DNA from 4 places in the Aneurinibacillus baijiui genome. Region 1 is predicted to be linked to each of the others. Evidence: riboswitches for the same ligand, from Rfam matches in the RefSeq annotation. Region 1 holds a riboswitch; each other region holds the start of a gene.
What was found. A riboswitch is a leader RNA that binds a small molecule or an ion and turns the genes downstream of it on or off. The one in region 1 is predicted to bind S-adenosylmethionine.
Positions count from the first base shown of each region.

Region 2: linked by a shared signal. The riboswitch ahead of metH (methionine synthase) and the one ahead of mtnK (S-methyl-5-thioribose kinase) in region 1 are both predicted to bind S-adenosylmethionine.
Region 3: linked by a shared signal. The riboswitch ahead of AB3351_RS03930 (MetQ/NlpA family ABC transporter substrate-binding protein) and the one ahead of mtnK (S-methyl-5-thioribose kinase) in region 1 are both predicted to bind S-adenosylmethionine.
Region 4: linked by a shared signal. The riboswitch ahead of AB3351_RS21680 (homoserine dehydrogenase) and the one ahead of mtnK (S-methyl-5-thioribose kinase) in region 1 are both predicted to bind S-adenosylmethionine.

Region 1 covers NZ_JBFTXJ020000008.1:93,163-99,215, forward strand. The annotation lists gene AB3351_RS15510 (MFS transporter) at 1-538, shown strand, start outside; gene AB3351_RS15515 (NUDIX domain-containing protein) at 569-1,099, opposite strand; gene AB3351_RS15520 (SDR family oxidoreductase) at 1,165-1,950, shown strand; gene AB3351_RS15525 (phosphatidylglycerophosphatase A family protein) at 2,007-2,531, shown strand; gene AB3351_RS15530 (TIGR01457 family HAD-type hydrolase) at 2,582-3,373, opposite strand; SAM riboswitch class I at 3,538-3,645, shown strand; gene mtnK (S-methyl-5-thioribose kinase) at 3,728-4,939, shown strand; gene AB3351_RS15540 (helix-turn-helix transcriptional regulator) at 4,987-5,646, opposite strand; gene AB3351_RS15545 (DUF86 domain-containing protein) at 5,746-6,053, opposite strand, start outside.
Region 2 covers NZ_JBFTXJ020000015.1:34,078-40,130, forward strand. The annotation lists gene AB3351_RS20260 (bifunctional homocysteine S-methyltransferase/methylenetetrahydrofolate reductase) at 1-301, opposite strand, end outside; gene metH (methionine synthase) at 320-3,778, opposite strand; SAM riboswitch class I at 3,874-3,979, opposite strand; gene AB3351_RS20270 (HD-GYP domain-containing protein) at 4,040-5,122, opposite strand; gene AB3351_RS20275 (EamA family transporter) at 5,263-6,053, opposite strand, start outside.
Region 3 covers NZ_JBFTXJ020000002.1:141,943-147,995, forward strand. The annotation lists gene AB3351_RS03910 (DedA family protein) at 1-437, opposite strand, end outside; gene sdaAA (L-serine ammonia-lyase, iron-sulfur-dependent, subunit alpha) at 518-1,402, opposite strand; gene sdaAB (L-serine ammonia-lyase, iron-sulfur-dependent subunit beta) at 1,429-2,094, opposite strand; gene AB3351_RS03925 (ACT domain-containing protein) at 2,113-2,667, opposite strand; SAM riboswitch class I at 2,912-3,024, shown strand; gene AB3351_RS03930 (MetQ/NlpA family ABC transporter substrate-binding protein) at 3,139-3,972, shown strand; gene AB3351_RS03935 (methyl-accepting chemotaxis protein) at 4,126-6,053, shown strand, end outside.
Region 4 covers NZ_JBFTXJ020000018.1:48,072-54,124, forward strand. The annotation lists gene AB3351_RS21665 (acetyl-CoA hydrolase/transferase family protein) at 1-136, opposite strand, end outside; gene speD (adenosylmethionine decarboxylase) at 269-679, opposite strand; gene AB3351_RS21675 (non-ribosomal peptide synthetase module) at 874-1,461, opposite strand; gene AB3351_RS21680 (homoserine dehydrogenase) at 1,711-3,012, opposite strand; SAM riboswitch class I at 3,115-3,227, opposite strand; gene AB3351_RS21685 (DUF1002 domain-containing protein) at 3,310-4,215, opposite strand; gene AB3351_RS21690 (YbjQ family protein) at 4,356-4,670, opposite strand; gene AB3351_RS21695 (putative bifunctional diguanylate cyclase/phosphodiesterase) at 4,756-6,053, opposite strand, start outside.

The DNA.
Region 1 (6,053 bases):
CAATTACATCACATACTTACTGCAGGGAGAGCCTTATCACCTTCCCGCATCAATCGTGAGTTTATTGTTTCTCACGTATCTTGCCGGAACCGTAAGCTCTACACTATCCGGACGTGCGTCGCGTACGCTCCCGCAGTCATGGTGTATCGCCATTGGAGTGGCACTTATGACACTCGGTGCGCTCGCCACCCTGCTCGACAGCTTATGGATGATCGGGGTAGGACTTTTACTGACCAGTTTCGGCTTCTTCTTCGCTCACTCTGCGGCCAGTTCGTGGGTTAGCCGCCACGCCGCCTTTGACAAAGCAAGCGCCTCAAGCCTATACTTGCTGTCATATTATCTCGGCGGAAGCTTAGGAAGCTTCTGCCTCGGATTCTTCTACAATGGGATGGGCTGGATGGGTGTCATCCTCGGCTGCCTGCTTGTGCTTATGCTGACGGGTTGGTGCACATGGCAGCTGCACCATATCGAACATCGTGAACACCTGCGGGAAAAAGCCATCGCACGCAGAAAAATGAGAGAAGCGCTCCAGATGTAGGAGCGCTTTTTTTACGTCTCATCTGTCTCATCATCCACGAATATATGTATGGGAGAGATAGCTTCGACACAACGGAAAGATGTTATCCTGAATGAATGGACTCATCCCCTTTTGAAACGGCATAAGCGATAATGAAAAGGAAGCGCGCTCAAGCGTCTCAAATCCTACAGGAAGCTCCTGCCACCGCTGCACCACCCCTGTATAGATGTTCTTTACTATTTTTTCTTTTTCAGATCCAGCATCAATCACATACTGGGCAACCCACTCCAGCTTATCGATCTCTGTTCCTGTTTCTTCGAATAACTCCCGGTGTGCTGCTGCTTCCGGCGTCTCTCCAGGCTCCACTTTTCCGCCCGGAATCTCCCATCCCCGCTTCTTATGACGGGTCAGCACAATTCCATCTCCCCCCCGCTCCGTATAGGCCCAGATCAGCACATGCTGTGCACCCGGCAGGAAATGCTTATCATCGAATGTTAAAGAAATAAACTGTCCGCTTTTATCATAAAAATAATAGAACAATGCCCTGCACCACACTTTCCGACTTTCAATACTTTCTTTCATTGTTACCCTTAATATACAATTAAATAAAGACTAATCAAACATTCCATGCAGGAAGGGGTGGTTTTTTGAAGCGTACTCGTACAGCATTAATTACCGGAAGCGCCAAAGGCCTGGGTGTCCGCATTGCTCATGAACTTGCAGCACAGGGCATCCACCTTGCACTCAACTATCGGACAAGCACACAGGAAGCCGACAAGCTGCGCAGAGAGCTTATTGAGCAATACGGGATTGACGTGCTGCTGGTTCAAGGCGATGTAAGCCGTCCTACGGAGGCACAGAATATCGTCGAAGCGCTCGCCCAAGCTTTCGGACGTGTCGATATTCTCGTCTTAAACGCCGGACCGTACATAAAGCCGCGAAAAAAACTTGCGGAGTATACAGATGATGAATGGAACAACATGGTAACCGGGAACCTATCAAGCGCCTTTTATCTAAGCAGAGCCGCCATTCCATATATGCGTCACAATAGATGGGGGCGCATCATTACGATCGGTTTCGAAAAAGCTCAAACCGCCCCCGGTTGGATGTACCGCTCCGCGTTTGCCGCGGCCAAAACCGGATTAGTATCGCTAACACGTACGATTGCATTAGAAGAAGCGGAGTATGGTATTACAGCGAATATGGTGTGTCCCGGCGATATTGTAGGAGAAGATAAAGAGAAACACATCGCAGATGTTCGCTCTATTCAAGATGCAGATACACCCATCGGACGTCCGGGAACCGGAGAAGACATCGCACGCGCGATTACCTTCTTCTGCAGCGAGGCATCCGACTTCATCACCGGTACAGTCCTTGAGGTTACCGGAGGAAAAGACGTCCTTAATAAATACAAACAAATGCGGGAACAGTAAGCAACACACATATTTCCGTAAATCCCCATACAAAGGAAGCGAAGCCAATGAGCAACATGGAACATGCCGTTCGAGATGAAAAAGTGCGGGAAACCGCTTATCGTTTGTTAAAAGAACGCGGAGTCACCATGGACCATATGGTCGAGCTGGTGATGTATTTACAGAAACCATACTTTCCTGATCTCTCCTATGATACCTGTGAACACAACATTAAAAAGGTGCTGGAAAAACGTGAAATTCAAAACGCCATCCTTACAGGCATCCAACTTGATATTCTGGCTGAGAAAAAGCAATTAATGGAGCCGCTGCAAGAAATGCTGGAACAAGACGAAGGACTGTACGGCATTGATGAAATACTGGCTCTGTCGATCGTCAATGTCTACGGCAGCATCGGATTTACAAACTACGGCTACGTGGATAAAGTAAAACCAGGCATTCTAAAAGAGTTAAACAGCAAAAAAGAGCATAATACACAGGAGGAAGAGGCTGGAAATGTCCATACGTTTCTTGATGATATTGTAGGCGCTATTGCAGCCGCCGCTTCCAGCCGGTTGGCACATAGCCGCTTCGGCACAAAATAATTACGTCCAATTGAAGAAAGCTGCCGCATATATACGGCAGCCTTTCTCCTTTATATTGTCCAATCGTCTAAACTCTGCGCCGTATATGTCGGCTTTACCACTGCTCCTGCAATGTCAGCTTGCTTGCTGAATCCACTGTATACAAGAAGCGTATCCACCCCGCTGTTTCCACCGGCTGCAATGTCTGTCTCCAGATTATCCCCAATCAGCAGCACCTCATCGGATTGAAGACCAAGCCGCTCCAACGCCAGAGTAATAATGGCCTCCTCCGGCTTCCCGACATATAAAGGCTCTGTTCTTGTTGCATAGGAGATGGCGGCTGTAAGCGATCCATTGCCAGGCACAAGTCCTTCCTCTGTCGGAATCGCGCGGTCGCAGTTCGTCGAAAGAAAACGGGCTCCCCCATAAATCGAAAGCGTTGCCTGCTTCATTTTCTCATAACTAAATTGCCGGTCAATGCCGACAACTACATAGGAAGCGGGCGCTTTCTCTACAATAGAATATCCTGCTTCAGCTAGTGCCGTCCTAAGCCCTGTCTCGCCAATCGCAAGTACAGTGACAGGGGCCTGGGTCTTTTCCTTACTCACCAACTTCTCTATAGTTTCAGCCACTGCCATACTCGACGTGAAGAAATCCTCTGGCTTGGCATCAAGTCCCATTCCACTCAACTTGTTCGCGAGCGCTTCCGGTGTCAGCGATGAATTGTTCGTGACATACAGATATGGAATTTCTCTTTCCTTTAACGCTTCAATAAATGTGACAGCCTCCGGAATCACCTCACCACCCCTATAAATCGTACCATCAAGATCAAGTAAATACCCCTTATATGTACGCTGTGTCATCGTATGCCTCCTTCTTATTCCTCTCCTCTACACTTTCTTGATCATATCATACAACAGTGAAGGCCAATGCAGGTGCGCCCAGTAAGCAGAAGAGTATTTTAATTTGCTTGACAAATCAAATAAAGCATTCTACATTTTAAAGAATCAAGTCAGAAACTTATATATACTTATCAAGAGATGGTTGAGGGACTGGCCCAATGATACCCGGCAACCTGCCGCACGATACGGTAAGGTGCTACCTCCTGCAGAATCTGCATTCTGAAAGATAAGGTTCCGATTGTATGCGCGCCCTTCTTTCGAATGCGAAGAAGGGTTTTTGTTTTGAAACGTGTGAGAATAAGGAGAGTGATCGTCATGTCATACCGTACACTTAGTGAGCAAGAGGCCGTTGAATATGCTCGCAGCATCCCCGGTCTTTTTCCACAGGATGCCAAACTGACCAGTCATGAGATCGGAGATGGAAATTTAAATTTTGTCTTCCACATTAAAGACGAAGGTCCATCCGGCAAAAGCATCATCTTCAAACAAGCGCTGCCGTATGTACGCGTAATCGGTGATTCCTGGCCGCTTACACTTGATCGCGCCCGCATTGAGAGTGAAGCACTTATTCTTGAAAATGAACTGTGTCCTGGGTCCGTTCCTATTGTCTACCACTATGACACAGAGCTTGCATTAATCGTCATGGAGGACCTGTCCGCCTACCAAATTATGCGCAAAGCACTTGTTGAAAGAAAGCGCTATCCTAATTTCGCAAAACATATTGGTACATTTCTGGCCCGAACGTTGTTTCTAACATCCGATTTGGCCATGCCGCCGGTAGAGAAAAAAAGAAAAGCAGCTTCCTTCATCAATCCGGAGCTCTGCAACATTACAGAGAGCTTCGTATTTACCTATCCGTTCCAAGATGATCCGTCCAACTCCTACAATCCGCTTATCTCTAACGCCGTGCAGCGCATCTGGGCAAATGATGATCTGCGGCTTGAGGTAGCCAAGCTCAAAGACGGCTTCATGACACGGGGACAGGCGCTTCTGCATGGAGATCTCCATACGGGAAGCATCATGGTAACGGAAGACGATACCAAAGTGATCGACCCGGAATTCGCTTACTACGGTCCAATGGGATTTGATATCGGCGCTGTTCTTGCCAATCTTCTGCTAAACTATGCCGCACACGAAGGGCATACGTTAGACCCTCAGGAAAGAGATGCATATCAGAACTACTTGCTAGAGACTACCGCTGATGTATGGCGGGTCTTCGAAGCTGAGTTCCGTACCTTATGGACGGAGCAGGCGCATGAGCCGTATGCGAAGGTTCCCGGCTACCTGGATGCATACCTTCATAGCATACTGCAGGATACGGCAGGCTATGCCGGCTGCAAAATGATGCGGCGCATAATCGGTCTTGCCCATGTTTCTGATCTAGAGAGCATCAGCGATCCGATTCTTCGCGCGAAGGGGGAGGCGCTCGCGCTTACCATCGGCCAAGAGCTAGTTCTCAAGCGCGGGCAGTTTCAGCAAATTGACGATCTAATTTCACTTATCTCCGCTTCAGTTATACAAAAGTAGCCTACACAAAAAAGAACCGCACCGAATCTAATTCGGTGCGGTTCTTTTCACGCTTGCTTCGTGTCTTCTCCATCTTTCTTATGAATAATATATACGCAATTATCGCCTCCGGTGGCCATGCATTCTTCCTGCTCCACCTTCGCATTCAGCACGTTTTCAAACAGTGTTTTCTCACAATTACATGCATATACATATTCCTTGGCGACTGTTGAGATCGGACAATTCGATTCGACGAAAATATATTTACCGGTTTGTTCGTCCTTTTTCAGCTCAACCATGTATCCTTTTTCATTCTGCATCTTCACAAGCGCTTCAAGCTTCTTCTCAAAGTCACTATCAGAAGGCACAATGTCACGATATAGACTCTCCTGGCGCTGCTGGCGAAGCCGAAAAAGTGCCTCCACCATATGTGCACCCTGTAACTCTTCAATATCATTAAGGAATTCTAACGTGAGATCCTGATAATTCTTAGGAAACATATTGTCGGCTTCCTCGGACAGCGAATATACATTGGTTGGGCGTCCCATTGCTTGACGCAAAAGACGTGACTCAATCAAATTATCCCGCTCTAATGTATTAAGGTGACGGCGCACAGCCATTTCGGTAATGCCTAGTTCTTGCGCCATATCGCCTACCGTCATTGAACCTTTCATCTTCAGCATATGCAAAATTTGGTTGCGCGTAGAAGAGGATTTGTCTTTGTTCATCTTCCTTCACCTTCCTCTCCTATATTGTACTTGATTTTATGAAATAAGTAAATTTCTATACAATATAATATAAAAACTATCGTGACGATGTTATCGGAATTATAGCAGTTCTTTTTTCAAGTAATCGCGTACACGCACCGGAAACTGTTGCAAATGAGAGAAATGGGTACACAGCATGGTCCTCACTGTGTGCCGATCCACATCCGTATAGGTAGTAATCAACATCTTGCGGGCGTTTACTACATAACGCAGCGATTCCGCCATCTCCGGCTCAACGACGGTCTCGTCCTCTAGAATATCAACGATGTCTTCGTAGCTGCCCGGGTCCCGCATAATAAAGCCATCAATCAGATAATTGCCTACATCCGCTACCGTCTCAAGCGCAATGTGCAGCGCTCGTTCAAGCG
Region 2 (6,053 bases), on a different contig from region 1:
CATCGCCGACCGCTTCCCTGGCGACACGTACCGCAGCTTGATTGATTCTTGCTACTTTTTCCTGCAGCCCATGGCGGGAGAGCGCATCGCGATGCGCCCCGTACGTATTCGTCTGAATGAAGCGAGCACCGGCATCATAATAAGCACGATGTACCGTGCCTATGATCTCTGGATTCGACAAATTCAGCTCCTCATAACAGACACCGATCGGCACACCAAGCTGATACAGCCATGTTGCCATGGCACCGTCTCCAATCAACAGGTGGTCGTTAAGGTATGTCTTCAAATTTTCCTTTGGCATGGCTACTCCTCCCTTCCTCTATTGGCCGACATTGAAATATCTCGCTTCCGGATGGGAGAATACCATAGCTGAGACGGAAGCTTCCGGTTCCATCATGCAGCCCTCGGTCAGCTGCACGCCGATGTCATCCGGCTTCAACAGATCAAACAACAATTCCTGATCTTCAAGATTCGGGCAGGCGGGGTAGCCAAATGATACCCGTATCCCTTGATAACGAGCCCCAAAACGTTCAAGCATCGTCATCTCTGCCGGGTCCGGGAATCCCCATGTATCACGCAAGATATGGTGGACACGCTCCGCAAACGCTTCGGCCAACTCCAGCGCCAGCGCTTGCAGTACATGGGAACGAAGATAGTCTCCTGCTTCCTTCCACTCCTCCGCCTTCTCACGTACCCCATGACCTGCGGTAACGACAAGAAAGGCAACATAATCCATTACACCGCTCTCCACCGGTTTGACAAAGTCGGCCAGACAAAGATACGGCGCTTCTTTCTGTCGCGGAAACGAAAATGTCTGACGAATCTTGCTGTGATCTTTTGGATCATAGATATAAATATCATTTCCTCTGGACTGAGCCGGGAAGAAGCGGTATATGCCATGTGCAGTCAACAGACCCGTGTCCTTCGCCTCTGCCAGCAGCTCATCCACAACTTCTTTTAGCTCTGTCGTCTTCTTATCTTGCTGTGCAAGCAATGCATCGACATTGCCGCGTATACCAAGGTGCTTGCCGAGAAGCATACGCAGGTTTACATATGGCTGCAGATGAGCCAGCGGATAATCACGCAGCACGTGCCGCTCTAGATCCGGCGGCAAAAAGACCGGAACATCTGTGCTAACCGATGAGCGCGGAAGAACACCTGTCTCTTCAGTAGCTTTGACTACTTCAACGGCAACAGCAACCTGCTTCACTTCTTTTGCTTTCTTCAACTCTTCTTCTATTTCCGCCCGTTTTTCCGGATTAACCAGCTTGTTAGCCATCTCAAGACCGTTCATCGCATCTTTGGAATACAGCACGAGCCCTTCATATTCGGGCGCAATTCGATTCTCGGTAAACTTACGGGTCAATGCAGCACCGCCAACAAGAATCGGAACTTCAATACCGGCTACTTTCAAATCCTGCGCCGTTGTGATCATCTGCTGCGCCGATTTAACGAGTAAGCCGGATAGACCAATAATGTCCGGCATTTCCTTGCGACAGGCCTCAATCAACTGCTCTGGCGGAACTTTGATGCCGAGATTAATGATCTTATAGCCGTTGTTGCCCAGAATAATTTCGACCAGGTTTTTCCCGATGTCATGCACATCACCTTTTACGGTGGCAAGCATCACCACTCCTTTAGCCGATGATTCTGTCTTCTCCATATGCGGTTCTAGGTAGGCAACGGATGCTTTCATGACTTCAGCGCTCTGCAATACTTCGGCAACGATCAATTGATTATCATTGAACAAGCGTCCTACCTCATCCATACCATTCATCAGCGGCCCATTGATAATGTCAAGCGGCGCATATATACCAAGTGCCTCTTCAAGATCTGGAAGTAACCCTTCCTTCGTTCCTTCAACAACATAACGGGCAAGCCTTTCTTCTAGTGTGAGGTTCGATACTTCTTCGTTTTTCTCTATTTTTTTCTCCCGGTAAAAGGCGGTAAATGTCGCCAACGCCTCATCCGTTGTCTCAAACAACAGCGTTTCGGAAAGCCTTCGCTCTTCATCTGAAATCGAAGCGAAGCGCTGCAGCTTCTCCGTATTTACAATCGCATAATCGAGGCCGGCTTTGGTGCAGTGATATAAGTACACAGCATTCAGCACCTCCCGTCCTGCCGGGGGCAATCCGAACGATACGTTACTCACACCTAGAATGGTCTGGCACTCCGGCAGCTTTTCTTTGATCAGGCGAATGCCCTCTACCGTCTCTTTGGCTGAACCAATATACGCCTCATCCCCTGTTCCTACGGGAAATACCAGCGGATCAAAAATCAGGTCACGTGGAGAAAGACCGTACTTCCCTACCAGCAGATCATAAGAACGTGCCGCCACCTCAAGCTTTCTCTCTTTCGTTACCGCCATCCCCTTCTCATCAATCGTGCCAACAACTACGGCCCCGCCGAACTTCCGCAAAAGCGGTGCTACCTCAGCGAAGCGTTCTTCTCCGTCCTCTAGATTAATGGAATTAATGATCGCTTTACCTTGTGAATACTTCAATGCTAACGCGATGACATTCGGATCGGTAGAGTCAATCATCAGCGGTACTTTTACTTTGCGTACAACAAACTTCAGAAAGGATTCCATATCCTCCACTTCATCCCGATCCGGGTCTGCAAGACAAATATCAATCACATGGGCGCCCTTCTTTACCTGAGCACGCGCAACCTCTGAGGCCTCTTCATACTTGCCTTCCTTAATCAAATCACGGAATTTCTTTGAGCCGATAACGTTCGTACGCTCTCCGACCATCAATGGGCGGTTATCCTCCTCAAGATAGACCGGTTCGATGCCGGATACGGCATGAGTGTGCAGACCCTGTGCAACACGCGGTTTATACGCTTGAAGCGCTTCGGCAATGGCGCGGATATGGTCCGGCGTTGTACCGCAGCAGCCGCCCGCCACATTAATCCAGCCTTGTTCGGCGAATCCGGCCAGTTTGGCCGCCAGTGCCTGCGGCGATTCATGATAGTGTCCGTCTTCATCCGGCAGACCGGCATTCGGATAACAGCTAACTGCACAGCTCGCCATGCCGGACAGTGTACGAATATGATCGCGCATGAACTCGGGTCCTGTCGCACAGTTTAATCCGACTGAAACCGGTTGAAGATGCTCTAATGAAATATAGAATGCTTCGATATTCTGACCAGCAAGCGTCGTACCCATCGGCTCAATCGTACCGGAGATCATCACCGGTACCTTGCGTCCGGCCGCTTCGAATGCATGCTGAATTCCAATCCCACCAGCCTTCACATTAAGCGTATCCTGTGCCGTCTCTAAGAGAAGAACATCGACACCGCCCTCAATCAGCGCAAGTGCCTGTTCATAGTACGTCTCGATTAATTCTTCAAACGTTACGCCGCCTGTCACCGATAATGTCTTGGTCGTCGGGCCGATTGAGCCAGCCGCATAGCGAGGCCAGTCAAGTGTTGAATACGCATCGACCGCTTCACGCGCTAACTTGGCAGCGGCTAGATTAATCTCTCTTGAACGGTCCTGCACATCATATTCCGCAAGTACGATCGAGGTAGCGCCGAAGGTATTCGTTTCGATAATATCTGCACCTGCTTCCAGGTACGTGTCATGAATGCTGCGGATAAGATCCGGGCGTGTAAGATTAAGTATCTCATTACAGCCTTCATAATGCTCTCCGCCGAAATCTTCCGGGCCAAGGTTCGCCTGCTGCAGCATTGTACCCATCGCTCCATCAATTACCAGAATTTTCTGCTTTAACTGTGTCTCTATTGGCAGTTTCTTCAGTGCTGTTTCATTCATTCTTATCATCCCTTCCGACTCCAATTTTCTATATATAATAAAAAAAGACCCCCTGAAAGAAGGAAGGTCTCTGAGTTCAATAAAAATCAGCGCACTCCTTATCTCCCAGGAAAAAATCCTGCTGGAATTGGCACCGTGTACACGTACATACCGGTTGCCGGGCTTCATCGGGCCAGTCCCTCAGCCTACTCTTGATAAGAAACGATATAAGTTTTCATTTTTCTTATTATTGATCAATGAATGAAAAGAGTCAATAGATAATTATATTGTTCGTACAATTACAATATTTGTCCGCTGCTGTAAATTTACTTCATACGGAGAAGATACAGGTGTACCATCTTTCTCTTCAACAATGCGTACGATCGGCCTGTGAACAGCTTTTGGATCAACAGAAGAGACAACACCCACCTGTCCCGTATTCAAGACTACAGTAGATGAAACCGGATACACGGCAATGTGCTTGACGAACAACCGCACCAATTCAAGATTAAATAACGAATTCCCAGCGGCAAATAAGTATTCTGTCGCTTCATTCGGCGTATAATGCTGGCGATACGAACGGTGTGATGTGAGTGCATCATACACATCTGCCATGCCAACTATCTGCGCATATTCATGAATTTGATTATTCTGCAATTTTCGCGGATATCCTGATCCATCATATCGCTCATGATGCTGAAGCGCACAATGTGCGGATAATAATGAGATGTCATACTGATAGCGCAACAGGTTGAACCCTTCTTCCGTATGCTTCTCCACCCGCATCTTCTCTTCTGGATTCAGCGCGGTCTTTTTGTTCCATAATTCTTTGGGAAGCATCGTCATTCCAATATCAAACAGCAGAGCCCCTACTCCCAAATCAACCAATTGATCACGATTATATCCCTTAGCAAGCCCGATAATTCCTGCAAGCACCGCTACATTTACAGAGTGATGAAACAAATATCCATCAAGTGAATGTAGATTTACCAGATTCACCAGCACTTCTTTTCGTCCGCTCAAATCGCCTAGAATATTACCGAATACATCGCGGAATGTCTTTCCCATATCCGGTATAGAGGTTCTTCCCTTTACTTTCGGTTGATCCATTAGTCCTGTCATTGTCTTGTAGACGGTTTCGACCGCTTTGCGCCGTGTTGTATCGTCAATCACGTCCTCTGGTATGATATCGTCCGTATGCTTATCTTCAATATATACGGTATCAATTCCCATGTCTTTTAAGCGCTCAATGTATCGCTGACTAAGCTCAAGGCCTGTACCGAGCAGGACATGACCCGTCTCTGAGAGGATCGTTTTCGCTATCTTATCTCCTGGTTTTACGGAGCTAATATGTAATTTTTTCACGTAGCAAACCCTACTTTCCTGAACTTTTCTGTCTGAAACTTTCTACCCTATCAAATTGTAGCACAGGTATTTAGGTTTATTACCAAAAACTTATAACAAAAAAAACCATCCCTATGAATAAAGGATGGTCTTCTACCATGCTATATCTTAGTCAGGACGAGCCCAAGCAGGGCCGTACATATTCCATATACCTGATAGGGTCTTAGTTTTTCTTTAAACAGGTAGTATCCCATCAGGATAACGACCAAGCAATTCAGGCTCACTACCGGAAAGACGATGCTTGCAATACCGGTCTGCAGCGCATAAAAGTAGCAGCTGAAGCCGACTACGCTCAATACGCCTACCAGACTTCCGATCTTCGCTTCTTTTAGGCGAATTGGCTCCCGGCCTAATCCTATCGCCAAATACAAGCTGCCCCCTCCATACATGGCTAAAAGCATATCCATCGAACTAATATGTAGCTGCGAGGACTGCTTCATTAGTATTCCAAGTATGCCAAAAGAAAAGAATGCGAAGGCAACACGTCCAAGCCATGGCAAGTAATTTGTATTGCTTTTGGAACCGGGCGTATATTGAATGACCATTGCCGATCCCATCATGCATAGAATACCAATCCAGTGAAGAAAAGGAATTTGTTCATGAAAAATGACGCCCGCTGCAAGTACCGGGAAGATTGCATTGGCTGCAATCAAAGGTGACGTGAGGCTAGCTGGCCCTTTTTCAAACGCTCTTGCCATCTGAATATTGCCGTTCGCGTTCAAGACCCCGATCAGACTTCCAAGCAGAATGGAGGTAAGATTCGGGTGCAGCGTGTGCGAAAGTAAACCCGCACTTAAAATGATTAAAAATGCAATGAAATAAAAGAAAAATTGAATGTTAACCTTGGAAAAACCGCGAGAGGTGCTCCACTTTATAATCGTATTGTTGACGC
Region 3 (6,053 bases), on a different contig from region 1:
ATGGGCAGCGTAGCGGCAAAGGTATACACAGAGAATTGCCATACATTCATTTTGGCCATGCCACACGGAATTGAAATCAACGTGCGGACACCGGGAAGAAAGCGGGCAAAGAAAGCAACGCCCGGCCCGTACTTATGAAAAAAGCGATCGGCCTTTTCCACCTGCTGCTCGCGGATGAAAAGATATTTCCCATACCGCAGGATGAAGGGGCGCCCGCCATAACGTCCGACAGCGTACAGCGTAAGTGGGCCAAGGGTGCCGCCGATAGTTCCTGCCAGCACGGCAAGCCAATAATTCATCTCTCCCTGATAAACCCAGTATCCGGCCAAGGGCAGTACGAGTTCGGCCGGAACGAATTCGAATGTTAATGCCAGCATCAATCCAAAATACGAAAGTCCTTTTAGGATTTCTACAAAGGCAAGAATAAGCTCCGTCATTGTAGACTCCTTTCCGAGGTTGTAAGTGGTGTCGTTTTCCTTATACGGTTATATGCTGGCAAGGTTTCAAGAATATTGTCTTACTTGGTGTTCTCTCCAAAGATTTTTCGTTCCAGCTCGCGTCCGGTCGGTGTAGCGGCAAGCCCGCCGAGCGCTGTTTCTTTTAACGTATTCGGCATTGCGCAGCCGATGCGGTACATCGCTTCAATGACCTCATCTGTTGGAATCGCACTTTTGATTCCTGCAAGCGCCATATCAGCCGCGACCATAGCGTTAGAAGCTCCCATGGCATTTCGCTTCACGCAGGGAACCTCCACTAGACCTGCTACCGGATCACAGACCAGACCCAGCATGTTTTTAAGCGCGATCGCCACAGCTTGTGCCGATTGCTCCGGTGAGCCTCCTGCCATTTCTACGATGGCGGCAGCGGCCATGCCGGTTGCAGATCCGACTTCAGCCTGGCATCCACCTGCTGCTCCGGAGATGAATGCGTTATTGGCAATGACAAAGCCGATAGCGCCTGCCGTAAACAAATAGTTGACCATTTGCTCGCGGCTTGCATTAAGCTTCGGGGCTACAGCGAATAGTGTACCCGGGACAATGCCGCAGGCACCAGCCGTCGGTGTGGCGCAGATTGTACCCATCTTGGCATTGACTTCATTCGTCGCCACCGACTTGCTGACAGCATCAAGCAAAAGTGTGCCTGACAGCGGTTTTTTCTCCTGCAGATAAGTCTGCAATAATACCGCATCGCCACCGGTTAGTCCCGTATGTGAGCGATCCGCTTCCTTAATGCCGCGTTGTACGGCTTCTTCCATAACATCTAGATTACGTGTCATCATTGCTAGTACATCTGTGCGGCTTTTGCCGGACATGTCGCATTCTGTCTCGATCATAACCTCGGCAATGGATTTATTCTCAGTGGTGCAGCGCTCCACCAGTTCTGCAATGGTACGAAAAGACATCCTACATCACTTCCTTCTCCATGTTGTTACAGGGCGGGAATGCTAGACACGCGATTAATATGAGGAAGCGCACAGATGTCCTGCTTGATTTCATCTGCTCCAGATTGATCGGTTTCAATAACCATAAGCGCTTCGGCTCCTTTGGATTTGCGTGCCATTTCCATGTACCCGATGTTTAGTTTATGTGCTGCGAGCACCTCTGATACGGAGGCGACCAAGCCGTAGCGGTCTTCATGCCAGACGAGAAGGGTAGGCATATCCCCGGTCAAACGTACGGAAAAGCCGTCAACTTCGGTCAGTTCTACCTTGCCACCGCCGATGGAAATCCCGCACACTTCAAGAGCACGGGTTTTGTCATAAAGAACAAGGCGGGCCGTATTAGGATGATTCGGTATATCATCGGACGTACGGATCGTAATCTCCACATTCAGATCCTTTGCAATAGCCAGCGAATCGGTGATACGCTGATCGAATGTATCGAATCCGAGGATGCCGCCTACAATCGCAATTTCCGTTCCATGGCCTTTGTATGTTTTGGCGAATGAACCGTAAAAGGTAATCTCCGCCTTCGTCGGCTGATTCCCGAACAGATTTCTTGCGATCAGGCCAATCCGGGCTGCGCCGGCTGTATGAGAGCTGGAAGGACCGATCATAACCGGTCCGATAATATCAAATACAGAGCGATACTTCATCGTATAGCCTCCTGTTTTCTAAGCAGAATAATCATCATGTTCTAAAGGACGCAGCGCCACCACGTTTGTAATCTGGGGCAGGCGCGTAATCGTATCCATTACCTCCGCATCGATATGTTCATCGGTTAAGGAGACGAGCAGCGCGTTTTTCCCTTTTTGCTCACGTGATACTTTCATGCTAGAGATATTAATATGATGTGTGGCGAGGATGCGCGACACGTCGCGGATCACGCCAGGGTAATCTATGTGATAGACGAGAATACCGTGTGTACCTGGTACAATTCGGCAGTTGTAGTGATTTATTTTGCTAATAAATACATCTTGATGATCTTTTTCAAGTCTATATTTATTCTTACCCACCTGTAAGACAGCGATTTCATTCGTATACTCTCCTGAGCTGGCTTCAATCTTCATCGCATGTTTATCTGCTTGCCCAAGTAGACCTGTGATAAGATTGCGGGCGATTTCTTCGCGATGCTCATATGTGAGAATATTGAGTGAAGCTTCTGTTATGCCTTGCTCTAGGTGGCGGATCAGCTTGCCCAATTCAACAAGATCGGCATAGTTAACCATGTGCGTCCTCCTCAAAGTTCATGTAGCACTAACAAGATTGTAAGTAAAACACGAACATTATTCAATGGTTAAATGCGCATCGAATAAAACAACGGAAAAATGTTCGTGTTTTGTAGTAGGTGGACCTATAAATTACATGCTGCTATGGTCGGAAAAATAAGAAGAGAAAAAAGTTTCTAAAACATAGTTGACGAATGAGTTTAATAATATTAAGATAAAAAGCAAGCAATTGAATAAACAATGACTCTTATCAAGAGAGGCGGAGGGACTGGCCCGATGAAGCCTCGGCAACCGTACCGGCATATTGCTGTGTAATGGTGCCAATTCCAGCAGAACTGTAGTTCTGAAAGATAAGAGGTCGAACGGACCCTATTGTGTATCCGATGGCCTCTTATCTTAAGAGGCCATTTTTTGTTGGAATTTCGCGATGGGTACATACCAAAGACAAAAAGATGAAAGAGGGGATTCATAATGAAGAAATGGTTGGTGGCACTGCTTGTTGTATTGAGCATTGGACTTTTGGCTGCATGCGGGCAAAAAGAAGAAAAAGCAGCAAATGGAGGGACAGCACAGGAACCGAAGAAAATTAAAGTAGGTGCAAGCGCTGTGCCGCATGCGGAAATCTTAGACCATGTAAAGGAAAAGCTGAAAGAACAGGGCATTGAGATGGAAGTAAAAGTGTTTGATGATTATGTCCTGCCAAATACAGCGCTTGAAGATAAGCAGCTAGATGCGAACTATTTCCAAACGGTTCCGTATATGGAGCAGTTCAATAAAAAGCACGGTACACATATTGCAGCGCTTGATGGTATCCACTTCGAGCCGATGGGTCTCTACCCTGGTAAAGAAAAAGGAGTAGAGCCAAAGCAGGGCGCAGTGATTGCGATTCCGGACGATGTGACAAACAGTGCACGTGCGCTGAAATTGCTTGAAACACAGGGCTGGATTAAACTGACGCCGAATAAAGAGCTTAATAGCATTACAAAACAAGACATTGTCGAAAATCCAAAAAACATCCAGGTAAAAGAAATGCAGGCTGCAATGCTTGCTCGTGCAGTGAATGAAGTAGATTACGCTGTAATCAACGGTAACTATGCAATGGAAGGCGGACTTGCGCCGGATACTGCCATTGCTATGGAGAAAAAGGAGTCCGATGCAGCAAAGCAGCATGCTAATATCATCAGTGTACGTACGGGCGATGAAGGCCGAGAAGATATTAAAAAGCTGATCGAGGTATTAAAATCCGATGATGTGAAGAAATTTATTGAAGAGAAATACAAAGGAGCCGTTGTTCCGGTCTTCTAATAGAAAAGAAAATCAACTAGTTTATGCTTGCTAAGTCCTGATTAATAATAATCAGGACTTTTTTCTTGTGTATCTTGCTTCTTCTTCTTTCTTTTTGTATGATTTTTAGTAAATATAGACTATGTAAATATACTTATATAAGGAGAGGCGATCATGAAGATCCATACGCGTGTTTTTCTTGCTATTCTTGGCATCGTTATTTTAATGTTTGCATCAATCATTGGGACGGTTTCCGTTCTATCAAAGAATAAAGCGGAAGAGGAAGCAAAGAAGATTACCGCATCTTTTGCCAAAGAGCAAGCCAACAGCATCTCGAATGAGTTACAGACACCTCTGAATGCGGCTCACAGTCTTGCCGCTACATTCGAATCTATGGTTAAGACAGGTAATTACTCTCCTGCCACATATGATGTGATATTGAAGAATATGACAGAGAAGCATGGGACATTTCTTGGGACCTGGATTGTTACCGAACCCAATGTGTTTGGCGATAAAACAGTGCAGACTGCATATTCTCAAGCCTATGACAAAACGGGACGCTTTGTATCCTTCTGGGCGCGTAATGGGAATGGGATAGAGCGTGCGGGTGTTGAGAATACGGAAAATATGAAGGAAGGAACACATGATTTTTATATGCTGCCGAAGAAAACGGGGAAAGAAACGATTATGGACCCGTATATGTATGAAATCAACGGCAAGAATGTATTGATGACTTCGTTAATCGTTCCGCTGACTATCAACGATACATTTGTAGGAGTTATTGGGGTGGATTTGTCACTTGATTATTTTCAGGAGATGAATAGCAAGATCAAGCTCTATGATAGCGGATTTGGCGTCATTCTTTCAAATAACGCAACATTTGTGGCGCACCCAACGAAAGAGAATATCGGAAAAAATGTGACAGAGTTAAAAGGTCTGCAAAATGTGGAGCAGCTAAAAAATGCGGTAAAAACAGGTACGGCCTATACTATCCTTGACTATTCACCAACAACGAAAAGCGAACTGTACAAAGTAACTGAACCGATTGCGGTTGGCAGCACAGCTACACCGTGGTCCTATGTTATCGCAGTTCCATTGAATGAAGTGCTTGCTTCGGCCAATGGTATGATGCTGTTGAGTTTAAGTATGGCGCTGATCGGGACAATCATCCTGGCGATTCTTCTGCATTTCATTGTACGTGCCGTAGTGCGGCCGATTACGACCGCTGCTTCCTACTGCAAGCAAATGGCAGATGGGGATTTTACATTCGAAGTGCCTGAGCGGGATCTTGTGCGCAAGGATGAGGTTGGCGAGCTTGCTGTATCGCTTATTGGTATTAAAGAGAATATGAAAGCTATGATCGAGAGAATGAAAGATCATGCAACCACGGTGTCCGCATCGGCGGCACAGCTACAGCGCAGCACCGATCAGGGTGTGCATGCAGCTGATGAGATTGTACGGGCGGTACAGGAGGTTGCCAGCGGCTCAATCGTGCAGGAGCAGAGTGCGGATGAAAGTGCTCGGGCGATGGAAGAAATGGCGCTTGGAATTCAGCGTGTAGCGGAAGCTTCCTCCTCGATTGCAGAGGCGTCTAGCGATATTACGAATCAAGTTCGGACAAGCAACGGCTCTGTGCAGCAGGCAATCAGGCAGATGGAGTCAATTCGCACGGTGACCGATGAGACGGCATCGGCGATTCAGACACTGCAACGAGATTCGGAGGAAGCAGGTGGTATTCTTCAATTGATTACCGAAGTATCGGCACAGACTAATCTGCTCGCATTAAATGCGGCTATCGAAGCGGCTCGAGCTGGTGAGGCGGGCCGGGGATTTGCGGTTGTTGCCGATGAAATTCGAAAGCTGGCTGATCAGACGGGAAGTTCGGCTGCGAAAATACAGGCGCTAATCGAGCAAATCCAATCCAATACGGCTCAAGCGGTGCACTCGATGGAGGAGAGCAAGATGAACGTAGGGGATGGGATTGCGACCATTCATCAGGTTGGCAGCATCTTCGAACAGATCATGACAGCGATTGAGAGCATTACGAGTCAAATCCAAGAGATGTCTGCTGTATCAGAAGAGATGTCTGCAAGCACAGAACA
Region 4 (6,053 bases), on a different contig from region 1:
GCTTCTCAATTGTATCAAGAAGCACAATCGGCTCTCCATTGGCGAGTGGGACAATCAGATCGTCTCCGCTGTTTATATAGCCCAGTACATCCTCCGGCGTCTTGCGCTTGCTCTCCATATCAAGTAGTTGATTCATGCATTAAACCTCCGCTATATATTCCCTTACCTTTACCCATAATAAAGGCCAATTTTACCAAGAGCAAGAGAGAATTCTGTCAAATATATGAAAAGTCCATCCCGGTGCGATCCAGGATGGACTCTTGTTTACCTAATTTTTGTATGCATCTTGCTTCTGTTTGAGTACGTCCGCTTCTACAACTTCCATCTCACCTACGCCGCGAATGAGCTTGCGAGCATAGCTCTTTTTCGGCTTCAGAACATTTACCATGTATTCGATGGCAAGCTCAGGATCTACCGTATCGCCGCACGTATAGCAATCCAATGCGGCAAATCCTCGTTCTGGGTACGTATGAATGGAAATATGGCTTTCCGATAACAGAACCAGTACCGTTGCGCCCTGTGGTTCAAATTGCTTCGCTTGCACGGATAAAACCGTTGCTCCACAGGCTTCCGCAGCTTCGACGAGGTGATGCTGCAGATATTCCGCACTGTTCAATTTCTCAAAATCAACACCCCAAGTATCAATCGCAACATGTCTTCCGAAAGTAGAATATTCCATCTTCCGGTCCCCCCTCCTAGCAATTTCATGTTCAAAACTCTCGCTAGGACCTACGTCATTCACTTTATTTCGAGGAGAAACTTCCTTGAGTGAATCCTGGTTCCTATTTTGTTCACAACAAGGAGAATATATCATGTTTCTACAATTTATGCAATGCATTTTTGCTATTTCTTGGAGAATGCTTGTATAGTATTCTACGCTTCTGCTACAAATAACTGATGAGAGAGCTTCTCTAACTGACGATCGACGTCTTCTGTGGACAGATGAGCAGCAAGACGGCCATTGCGGAAATCAAGCAGTTGATCAATCTGTACCCGAAGCCATGCAATCTGGTCCTCCACTCCTCTCGCTTCAAAGAGACGCTGAAGGTCTCCTACCGTATCCCGGTATTCAAATACAAGCGATTGACTATCGCCTTTTTGCTCAATGATTTTCATTACTTTTCCTTCGTTGTAATGATAGATCATCGTATATGACGGATAGACACGGTGGACAACTGCGCTTCCTTTGAAGCGGCGTACAGCTTGTCGCATATGGTTGGCTAATTTCGCATCCCGGATGGTATAGCCGCCCTCAAAGGTATAGGTGGCACCAACCAGTTTAAAGGACAGGGGAATCAGGCGCTCCCTATCAAATAACACGATTTCTTTCTCGCCGTTCTCATACACTCGAACTTCTGATTTAAACTCTCCGGTTTGAAACATTTCGATAAAAGACTGCAGCTGTAATGTGCTTAACTCAAGGACAAGTTTCTTGTATTCGGTGGCTACTCGTTGAGCCATACAAATCTCTCCTATACATTTTTTCCTGCTGCTATTTATTATACCGAAAATCCATAACCATTCTCCAATCGCCTGTGCTATAGAAATAGAGAGTTTTTTATAGTTATAGAGAGATAAACGCTCTATATGGCGATTGATTCTTGCTGACATACGTTATATTATGAAAAATTACATTTTACTTTGTCTCGCGCACATTTTCGCCGTATTTATCCTTTCCACACAAACAAAGCACATATTCACAGCACATGATTATCGAGAAAGGGTCACACCCGCTTCTTCGATAGCGACAGCAAGGCTGTCATCGAGAATCGCACGAAGACGAAGCGAAGCCCCTACATGATCGGCAAACGCCTGCAGCACTTGTCTATCGGCTCCACTAAGTATCGCCGCGATATATGTGCCTTCTTTTGTTTGAAGTGTGTCCACTGCATGCAGAAAGCCGGCTTCCGCAGATAAGAATGAAAGAATCCGTTGCTTTGCTGAATCCTCAGCCTGCTGCGGTACTTCGTACAATGCCACCACCGATGCAACGTGCCGTACATCCTGCGCTTCTTCTTTTACCGTACGCACGTCCCGATCCGGCACAAATGTCGTTTTGCGCACGGCATTCAAAATATCCTCAACCATCGCACTTCCTGTCGGAAGCATACCTGCCCCTTTGCCTGTAAATAATAAATCGCCTACCACATCGCCGCTCACATATACCGCATTGTACTCATTCTTCACGCCAGCTAGTTGATGTCCGTATGGTACGAGTGTCGGAGCAACACGCAGGTCATAGCCGGAACCTCTCTCTTCTGCTGCTGCAAGCAGCTTGATCCGATAGCCAAGCTTTCCGTATAATTCAATCTCTTCTCCTGTAATGGACGTAATACCAATCCGCTCGCTGCCAATGGCCTGTGCATCGACACCAAAGCACAGACGTGCGATGATTTGGATTTTATTGAACGCATCATGTCCCTCCACATCAGCCGTCGGATCGGCTTCTGCAAATCCAAGCGCCTGCGCCTGCGCCAGCACATCATCATATGGTTGCTGTTCTTCTTCCATCTTGGTTAGAATGTAATTGGTCGTTCCATTTAAAATACCGTATATACGTGTAATACGGTTTGCATTCAGCAGTTGGCTGAGCACATTGAGAATCGGGATGCCGCCGCCTACGCTTGCCTCATACAGAAGGGAGACTTGCTGCGCTTCTGCCCTATCATGCAGGTGCGCACCATATGCCGCGATCAATTCCTTATTCGCGGATACGATATGGCACTTACGGCTGATCGCTTCTTCCATATAGCCAAGAGCTGGGTCAAGCCCACCCATCGCATCCACCACAATGTCAGCCCCCCTCTCCCAGATTTCTTCAATGTCTGTCGTAAGTAGATGGTGGGGCACTTCTACTTGCCGCGGCTTCTTACGATCACGCACCAATACACCTACCACTTCAAAGCGTGCGCCTGTCTGCCTCTCAATCCGTTGTGCATGTGTACGCAGAATCGTCACAATGCCGGACCCCACTGTTCCCAGCCCAAGTAGAGCAATCTTCCATGTCTTCATCTATGTTTCCTCCTCTGTTTTTTGTTTTCGCTTATGTATAATGCCATATAAAAAAACCCTCTTCCGGAGAAGAGGGTTGGATGCATAATGTACCAGGTCCTCCTCTCATCTGCCAAAGCATCAACTATGCTTTGATGGAATTAGCACCTTTCAGGCAGCGCCTGCGGTTGCTGAAGCTTCATCGGGCCATATCCCTCCGCTTCTCTAGATAAGAGTGTCTTACTGTTATTCATTTGTTTGAATTGTAAATTATCCTACCTTGTTTTCTTAGAAATGTCAAACTTAAACTCAACCTTATCATCTGAACCAGGCAAGGATCTGGTCTATGAGATTCTTTAGGAACGTGAGAATTTCCTGTACCAGTGACTTGGCTTCCGGGTTACTATTCAGAAAATCCTGTACCTGCCCTTTATAGCTAGAAATCTGATCCAATGCTTTGTTCCAGTCGATATTAAGGTCTTGAATTTTGCGCAGAATGCTTACCAGTGATTCAATTTCAGCATCAGAGAGCTGAAGGCCCATCTGATTGGCTACGTTGCGGATCATCTCACGCAATTGATCATCCGTCATATTGCCGGTTTGCTTGGCAAGCTCGGCTTTCAGACGGGTCAAAAGTTCAGCCGCCTTCTCCTTATCACCGATTTGCTCCCCGATTTTTGCGGTGGTGACCATTTCTTCATTAGCGACTTTTTTCTGATTCTCATCAATCTTGGTGCCTGTAACCGTCTCATACGCTTTCATGATACCGGTCAACGCCGCCGTGCCGGATACACGGAATGGCGCATCAATCTTTACATTCGCATCCTTTACACCAGCAGTCGCCAGTGCATTCTCATACATGGCCTTGCTGACCCAAGTTATATTGTTTGTTTCTACATGAATGCCTTGGCCCGGCTCTGCAAGCTGAATCATTGCCGATGAAAGGGCTCGGCTCCCAATTACACTTTTGCTCAACAGACCGTCAAGATATTTATGTTCCTCTTGATTCGTTACAGTAAGCTCCTGGGCATTGCTCGGCGCTCCAAAACGACTTTGAATTTGTTGTTTCTGTGTCGATGTCAAATCTTTACCGTATGTTACGATGGTATCTCCTGGCGCTGCGTCCGCATATGCGGTCGCTGTCGTTAGAAGAAAAAGAAGCAGGGCTAAAAACAGCTTCCTCACTTCCGTCACTCCTCCCCAATGAAAAAATAGCTTGTGCATTATGAATGTATTCCCCTCACGCCAGAACAGAACACGCCCGGCGCACAATGCACCTTTGGCAGCATGTGGGGGCATTCACATCTTCTGATTATAGCACAGGAAGGAAAAGAAGAAAGAACCTTATTCCTATGCAGCCCGCATCATCGAATGCGAACAGCTGTACCTGTGGCAACACACAGCATCATGCCCTCACGCAGCGTTTCAAAATCAAGGTCGACGCCGATGATCGCATTCGCTCCGAGGCGACGTGCTTTTTCTTTCATTTCCTGCATCGCAATCTCTCTTCCTTCAGCCAGCTTATTCTCATAAGCGCCGCTTCTGCCGCCCACGATGTCTGTAATACCTGCTAGAAAGTCCCGGACGACGTTTGCCCCCATAATCGCTTCGCCTGATACAATATCAAGGTACTCTTCAATTTCTTTTCCTTGCAGCGTACTGGTCGTTGTTACAATCATATTCGATCCCTCCGTATTATATAGATGGTATTCATTGGCTTCTCATTTTACTTACGTGGAAACAAAACAAAAGGTTGCGTCCACTTCAAAGACCAACGCTCCTTTTGGCTGCCTGCTGCAATTGTTTGCGCTGCTTTTCAAAATCAGCCGCAGGCATCGGCTTACTAAAATAATAGCCCTGTACTTCATCGCAATGTTGGCGCTGCAGAAAATGAAGCTGCTCTACATCTTCTACACCTTCAGCGATTACTTCAAGCCCGAGATTATGCGCCATGGAAATAATCGTTTCCACAATACTTGCATCATTTGGGTCCGTCATAATATCGCGCACAAACGACTGGTCTATTTTCAGCCGATGGATGGCGAACTTTTTTAAATAATTGAGCGAGCTATACCCTGTTCCAAAATCATCAATACTGATCTGTACACCTAGTTCATGCAGCTGCTTCAGTGTCGGGATAGCATAGTCGACATCCATGGTCATCGTCTCGGTAATCTCTAATTCCAGACAGGAGGCATCCAGCTCTGTCTCCTCTAGAATACACCGCACTGTATCAACTAAGTTCGATGTAAGGAATTGCTGCATGGATAGATTGACAGCCACCCGGAATTTCGGCATTCCCGAACGCTGCCAGCGTTTATTCTGCATACATGCCTCGCGGAGCACCCATTCACCTATCGGCACAATCAATCCCGTCTCTTCCGCTATCGGGATAAACGTATGAGGGGGAACCAAGCCGAATTCAGGATGATGCCATCTGATCAGCGCTTCAAGCCCGCGTATGCTTCCTGTTCGCACATCTATTTGCGGTTGATAATGCAGGATAAACTCTTTATTTTTTAACGCTCGATGCATCGACGTCTCTAATAGGATGCGCTCGTGCGGTTTTTTGTACATACTCTCGGCAAAAAAAACATACTTGTTTTTTCCGTTCTCTTTCGCACAGTACATCGCCGTATCGGCATGTATCAGCAGTGTTTCTACATCCGTTCCATCCTGCGGATATACGGCCACCCCCATGCTTGCTGTAATATGAAACTCGTAGCCGCTCATATTAAACGGCTCTTTAAATACATGAAGCAAGCGATCAGCAATACAAGCAATATCCGCTTCTTTTTCAATATGAGGCAGCAGCAGAATAAATTCATCACCGCTCATTCGCGCGACGATTCCCTGTGAGGTAAGCTGATTTTGCAGCCGTATTCCCACTTCCTTCAGCAGCCTGTCGCCATTGGAGTGGCCGAGCGTATCATTTATAAGCTTAAACCGATCAAGATCAATAAACAGCACCGCCATCTGTTTTTGCTGCTGCTCCGCTTCGCCAATACAGTCAAGAACCTTGTACTTAAAATAGCGGCGGTTCGGCAAAGCCGTAAGTTCAT